Regions from separate parts of the Neobacillus terrisolis genome, predicted to be linked through region 2. Evidence: riboswitches for the same ligand, from Rfam matches in the RefSeq annotation. Region 2 holds a riboswitch; the other holds the start of a gene.

Region 1 (3,418 bases), on a different contig from region 2:
TTGTCACCGATTATTGCCTTCATCATTCATGGATCCATCCTGCAATAAGTAAATATTATGTAGCAACACAAAGGCTAAAAAAACAGTTAGCCCAAAATGGGATCCATCAAAATAAAATTTCGATTACAGGTATACCTGTGCAAAGTCAGTTTGAACAATCTCTTTGCCGACCAACACTATTTAACAAATATCAACTTAACCCAAATCGAAAAACTGTATTAATTGTTGCGGGCGCCTATGGCGTTTCCAAAGAAATAAAAACTATTAGTGAGGGATTAAAGAACGACGACCGTCTACAAATTTTAATCGTTTGTGGGAGGAATCATCAGCTCTATGATCAGTTGAGAATGAAATTTCAGAGGGAAAATAATATTAAGGTGTTTGGTTATGTAACGAATATGGCAGAATTGTTCGAGTTGGCCACATGTGTGATTACAAAGCCCGGTGGAATTATTTTATCGGAGGCATTAAACAAAACCGTTCCGATTGTTCTTCCAAGAGCCACACCTGGTCAAGAAACTGAAAACGCTCTGTTTTTTCATCGTCACAGAGCTGCAATCCTTCAGGAAAACTCAGACCATCTTGTTAAAGAAACACTGAAACTCGTATATGATGAAGTGAAATTAGTACAAATGAAGGCATCATTAAAGAAAATCCACGTACCAAATGCTGCAGATACAATAATGAACGATGTACTTCAAACGTATTATTGGGAAACGTCACAAAACCAATTAACTAGAGTATAGAAAAGAGTCGAACCACTATTGAAGAATGTATTAACTTGAATAGGGATTGGTATTTGATAGAACAAAGAGTCGGAATTCTCCTAATCTCCGACTCTAAAAATTTTTATTAAGAATATTTTATCGTTGACTCTGCTGCATCTACGGTATGTTTTAATAACATGGAAATCGTCACTGGACCTACACCGCCAGGAACAGGGGTGATGGCACCAGCTTTTTCGAAGCACCCCTCGTAATCGACATCACCGATGTTTCCTTTGTTGTATCCCGCATCGAGGACAACTGCCCCTTTTTTAATCCATTCACCTTTAATAAAATTCGGCTTTCCGACTGCAGCTACGACAATATCAGCTTGCATTAACATTTCAGGTAAATTTGTTGTGTACGAATGACAAGTGGTTACCGTTGCGTTCTCATTTAAAAGTAAAGCAGATACCGGTTTACCTAAGATCGGACTTCTGCCTACGACCACTGCATGTTTTCCTTTAACTGGGAGTTTGTAAAAATTAATGATTTCCATAATGGCTGCAGGGGTACAGGAAGGGAATTTCCCAAAACCGAATGCAGTTTGTCCAAAGCCCGTACTTGTCACTCCATCTACATCCTTTTCTATGTCAATAGATTCGAATGCTTTCCGCTCATCAATATGTGAAGGTACTGGGTGTTGAAGGAGGATTCCATGCACTGAGTTATCCTGATTTAATTCTTCAATTACCTTTAAAAGGTCTTCTGTTTGAGTTTCCTTTGGAAGATGAATCCGTAATGAGTTTATGCCAATTCTTTCACAGGCATTTCCTTTCATTTTTACATATGTTTCTGATGAAGGATCATCACCAACGAGAATCGTGGCAAGACATGGGGTCACCCCATTCGATTTTAAATCTTTGACGCGGTCAATTAATCTTTCTGTGATATTTTTTGCAACAAGTCTACCATCTAAAATTACCTTTTCCATTTTTAAAACCTCCTATAAATATAAAAAGAGATAAGGATTTATATCCCTATCTCTGCCCAGACGACCCGACGTAATAAAAATGCGATTCCCTTGTGGTTTATTCCACAACTGCCGTCAGTTACCGCATTATGATATTCTTATTGCTTTGAGCATATCATACAGTAAATGACTGTTCAATTATTGAATACTCTCCTAAATTAATTAGTTCAAACGATTATAAGAGATTATTCCTCTGAAAAAGAAGATGGACTTTGAAGCTGAGATTGTACTTGACTTATTAATGTTTGTATTTGTGCTACTTCATTGGATGCTTGCTTTAATGCTTCGGAAGCAAGCGTTGAGTTAGCGGAAGACTGTTCAATTGCCGAAGTAATCATATCTTTTGCGATTGAAGCTGCTGCCTCTGCTTGTTTTAATTTGTTAGTGTCTATTTGATTTGCCATGTCTTAATTCCTCCTAATGAGAGTTTATTTTACAAAATATAGATTGCTTCTAAATGAAAGAATTATCCAATTTTCTTTATGAAAATAATTTCTAATCATAAAATACTATTTTGGGGAATCTCACTTATTTTTACAATAGGAAGTGTGATGTCATCCGAACCTTATAGAGGAAGTGCGGATGCGAGTTAAACGAATTGAAATTGAAAGAATTTTAGGCTTTCGACAGTTACATTGTCGCTAAGAGGGAAGGACTTATCCCATCCTGAGGTTTCTGTCTTGGATTGAGTGATGTGAGAATGTTTTTCCATTTTTTAATCTCTTTTTAATGTTAGTATGAGTAAAAAAGTCAGCGTTGATTGTTTAAGCAACATCTGTCTATAATTATAAAAAGAAGCAGAATACTTTCAATGGTTAAATGAATGCATTTTGTAGTTTACGCAACAATGTAATCTTTATTGTTGATTATCTATAGGAAAGTCTGGTGATGGAACAATGCCAAAAGTAGATAGAAGAGTAGTAAAAACACAGCAGGCAATAAAAACAGCATTTCTTGAATTAATGGGTGAAAAAAATTTTGATCATATTACCATTCAGGATATTTCAGACAGGGCAAATGTAAATCGAAGTACTGTCTATCTTCATTACTTGGATAAATATGATTTACTAGATAAAATGATAGAAGGGCATGTAAACGAACTCAAGGAAACAAGTGAATGGGCATGTCAAGAGGAATGGGTAGATGCAATTCAGATTTTTGCTGAATACTTTCAGACTCATTATTTGTTTTTTTCGACGATGTTAGCGAGCAAAGAAGCAACCCCTTCGTTTCGTAGTAAGTTCCTAGAGTATGTAACGGAGGGATTCAAAGAGGAATTACATAAAACAAATGGAAAAAATGACGGGTTAAGTGAAGATATGATTGTTAAATTCGCCGCAAATGCTTATGTAGGAGTTTTGGAATCATGGATAAAGGATGGGATGCCTACACCACCTAAGGTTATTGCGAAGGAATTGGGGATTTTAATGGAGAGGATTCTATAAAGTTTTCTATTAGCGGACACCAGTTCCTTTATTTGAGCCAAAAACGTATGATTTTAAAGATTAGCGGACACAGGTTCCTTTATTTACTGGAAAAACGCCATTTTAATGCGATTTTGGAGTAAATAGAGGACTGTATGTCCGCTTAATTCTTCAAATGGGTGTTTAAAGGACAAATAGCGGATTCAATGTCCGCGAACGTCACAATGCTGGGGTAACCCAGCATCGGATTCCGACTT
Region 2 (3,418 bases):
ATAAGGGGGGCCATTTGTTATTTTGTTTGTTACTTATGCGTATTTTATCCCTGCAAGCTTAATATTGTTTTTATCACTTGACCCGCAAGGTGTTACTGCGTAAGTCATTTCACATTTTGGGCAATTCATAATTACTTTTTCTAATACAAATGTTTCTCCGCATTCACATGTAATTTCATGTGCCACATCTGGAGCAAAGTTTTCTTTCCCCTTTTCCTTCACATGATCCACAATAGCTTGTCCATCTTTTAATTTTGAACTGCATCCACAACTCATCTGTATCCCTCCATGTTACATTTTTACTTCAAAATGATTAATTTTAAGATAGCATAGAGGCGTGGAAATCAATATACCAAAAGTCACAGTTTAGTCATTCACTATACCCAGTATTCACGAAAATTTACCAAAATCAAAAAAGCTGACCATAAATGTAGTTTCTTACATTTAGGTCAGCTTCATTTTTTAGTCGTAAGAACGCTCAAAATTGAATCAGGAGAACCGTCCCCCTGTGTCAAACAGGTGATTAGATGATTCGGGCTGTTACGATGCCTTCGATTTGGTTGATTTTTTGTTCAAGGCCAGGGATGACGTCGCCGTTTACTTTTTCGTCAATGTCGATCATTGTGTAAGCGTAATTGCCACGGCTTCTGTTTACCATGTCAGCGATGTTCAAATCATAGCCTGAGATAGCAGCTGTAAGCTGTCCAACCATGTTTGGAACGTTTTTGTGGAATGCAGCGACACGGCGTTTACCTGTGTAATCAAGGTAAGCATTCGGGAAGTTCACTGAGTTTTTGATATTTCCTGTTTCAAGGAAGTCCTTCACTTGACGTGCAGCCATAATTGCGCAATTTTCTTCTGATTCAAGTGTTGATGCACCAAGGTGTGGAATTGGCACAACATTTTTCATTGTTAACACATTTTCGTTCGGGAAGTCAGTGATGTACTTTGCAACTTTTCCATCTTCTAGTGCAACAGCCATGTCAATTTCATTTACCAGTTCACCACGAGAGAAGTTCAAAATCGTTACTCCATCCTTCATGATGCTGAATGTTTCTTTATTGAACATTCCTTTTGTATCATTTGTTAAAGGAACGTGAACAGTAATATAATCGCAGTTCGCAAATAGTTGTTCAAGTGTCATCGCGCGTTGGACGTTGCGAGATAGATTCCATGCTGTATCAACAGAGATGAATGGGTCAAAACCGATTACATCCATATCTAAATCTAGTGCATCATTGGCTACAAGTGCACCGATCGCACCTAAGCCGATTACACCTAGAGTTTTACCCTTAATTTCTTTACCAACAAATTGTTTTTTGCCGGCCTCAACAAGCTTCGGAACCTGGTCGCCTTCACCTTGTAAATTCTTAGTCCAAGCAACTCCCTCGAATAGATTACGAGATGAAGCCATTAATGTTGTTAAAACAAGCTCTTTTACCGCATTAGCATTTGCACCAGGAGTATTAAATACGACAATACCTTGCTCTGTGCATTTTTCAACTGGGATATTATTAACACCCGCGCCAGCCCGTGCGATAGCTTTTAAGTTTTTATCTAATTCCATTTCATGCATGTTAAAGCTACGAACAAGAATAGCATCAGGATTTTCGCTGTCATTATTAATTGTGTAATTATTATTAAAAACTTTTAGTCCGCTCTCAGCGATGTTATTTAACGTTTTGATTGTTTTCACAGTGTCTAAAGTAATTGTACTCAATGTGTTTTCTCCCCTTTTTTGTTAAATGACCATTTTCAATTCCCTAAACGAATCGGCTTTTCAGTAAGTGAACAAAGATGAACAAAGTATCGGCTACTATTTCGTTATCAGTCCTCTCCCTTTAAGCAGAAAGAGGTAAGGGAAATTCACTTTCCCTTACCTCTGCCCAGGCGAACGGCTACGACACTATGTGCTCCCTCACGGTAATCCGCGTTTCGCCAGTTACACATAGCCTTTTTGTTTTTTTTATATTATCAGATTCTTCTTAAATCTTCAACCCCCAAAAACAGGTTTATCTATAAAAATACAAAAATTCTGACAGGACTTAACCAACTCTATACGATTTAATACTGATTTAGCTGAATAGAAAGAGTATCAAAAGATACAACAAACGTTTGATTTGATAAGCAAACTAAAAGCAGGACACCCGTGTAGGATGTCCTGCTTTTAGGTTCTGATTTAACAGTCGGAGTGGCATTGGACAGATCTTCAATTGCAGCTAGAATTTGATTAATTAGTTGAACTAGTTGAATTAGGAATGCAAGCTGTTGAGGAGTAAGGACAGTCGATGTACCTTCAGCTGTACGAATTACAACGCACAACTCTACAAAGACCTCTAATCCTAATAAAGTCAAAAGAGGTGTGGGCTCTACTCCTTCAGGAAATTCACCTAATGTCAGGCGAAGAATGTCTCTATCTGTTGGGGTTGGACAAGTCATCTTTTTCACCTCCAATCATTTTACTGAAATATTTTATAAAAATAACAATAAAGTGGTAGGGTAGATGCCTTGGACAAACCTATATTTTTTTTAAAAAAACATGCTAAGTCTTACCTATATTAATCTCATAAATAGAAAAGGAGGATATCATCTTACCGTTAGCGCAAAAAGAAAAAGCTGCCACATTGACAGCTCCATTCCATACATTATTAAAAATTTCTTCTTTAATGCGTATGTGATCCCGGATGATGCTTAAAAAATTTAGGATTTTCCAGATACTGTGCGTTTAACATTAAGCCAAGAACAATTTCGACAACCCCCACAGCAAACATGGCAGGTTGTAAAAAACTTGCACCGCCATACCAGTACATCTCTGCCAAAATCCAAATAATCATCGCTATGCCAAGGACCGTTGTGACGATACCTGAAAAGCGGTGCAATTGAAACGATAATAGCGCACCAACAAAGCTAGTTACTCCATTAACAGTAAACAAGGCAATTCCCGGGATAAAGAAATCTTCAAAAGGAGAACCCTTCAAAAGATCCAAAGGCAATCCGATACTTGCTCCATCTGGCTGTACCATTAACATCAGGCCACAGGTAACTCCACCCAAACCGATAATCGATAACAATACACCTGTCCCATAGGATAGGGCTTTCAATTTTTTCATTTCTTTCATCTACTTTCCATAAGATTTGAAAACGTTTTGTCAAATCAAACGAAGTAGCTCACTTTCTTTTATTTTAAACTTTTTCTGAATCAAGTTTAAGTTTTTTACTGACCCCTGACCGAAAAATAAAGATAAGAAATAACACCCCACCGGAAATGGGTAAAAGAAAAGAAGGGATAAGATTTAACAATGCTCCGGAGATGATCATCGCTATTGGCAGCATCGTTTTCCCGATGCTAACGCCAATGCTTAATACTCTTCCCCGGAATTCATCCGGCACCTCTGTTTGAATAATATAGGCAATCGGC

Evidence for each region. A riboswitch is a leader RNA that binds a small molecule or an ion and turns the genes downstream of it on or off. The one in region 2 is predicted to bind ZMP and ZTP.
Region 1: another riboswitch for ZMP and ZTP. It lies ahead of ACI48O_RS18505 (bifunctional 5,10-methylenetetrahydrofolate dehydrogenase/5,10-methenyltetrahydrofolate cyclohydrolase); the one in region 2 lies ahead of ACI48O_RS17120 (phosphoglycerate dehydrogenase).

The regions. Positions count from the first base shown of each region.
Region 1 is NZ_JBKFGH010000032.1:35,428-38,845, reverse strand. Features, by position in the region: gene ACI48O_RS18510 (MGDG synthase family glycosyltransferase) at 1-746, shown strand, start outside; gene ACI48O_RS18505 (bifunctional 5,10-methylenetetrahydrofolate dehydrogenase/5,10-methenyltetrahydrofolate cyclohydrolase) at 853-1,698, opposite strand; ZMP/ZTP riboswitch at 1,746-1,830, opposite strand; gene ACI48O_RS18500 (hypothetical protein) at 1,923-2,141, opposite strand; gene ACI48O_RS18495 (TetR/AcrR family transcriptional regulator) at 2,634-3,182, shown strand.
Region 2 is NZ_JBKFGH010000027.1:129,622-133,039, forward strand. Features, by position in the region: gene ACI48O_RS17115 (hypothetical protein) at 34-276, opposite strand; gene ACI48O_RS17120 (phosphoglycerate dehydrogenase) at 524-1,720, opposite strand; ZMP/ZTP riboswitch at 1,878-1,956, opposite strand; gene ACI48O_RS17125 (hypothetical protein) at 2,065-2,439, opposite strand; gene ACI48O_RS17130 (hypothetical protein) at 2,664-3,110, opposite strand; gene ACI48O_RS17135 (MFS transporter) at 3,184-3,418, opposite strand, start outside.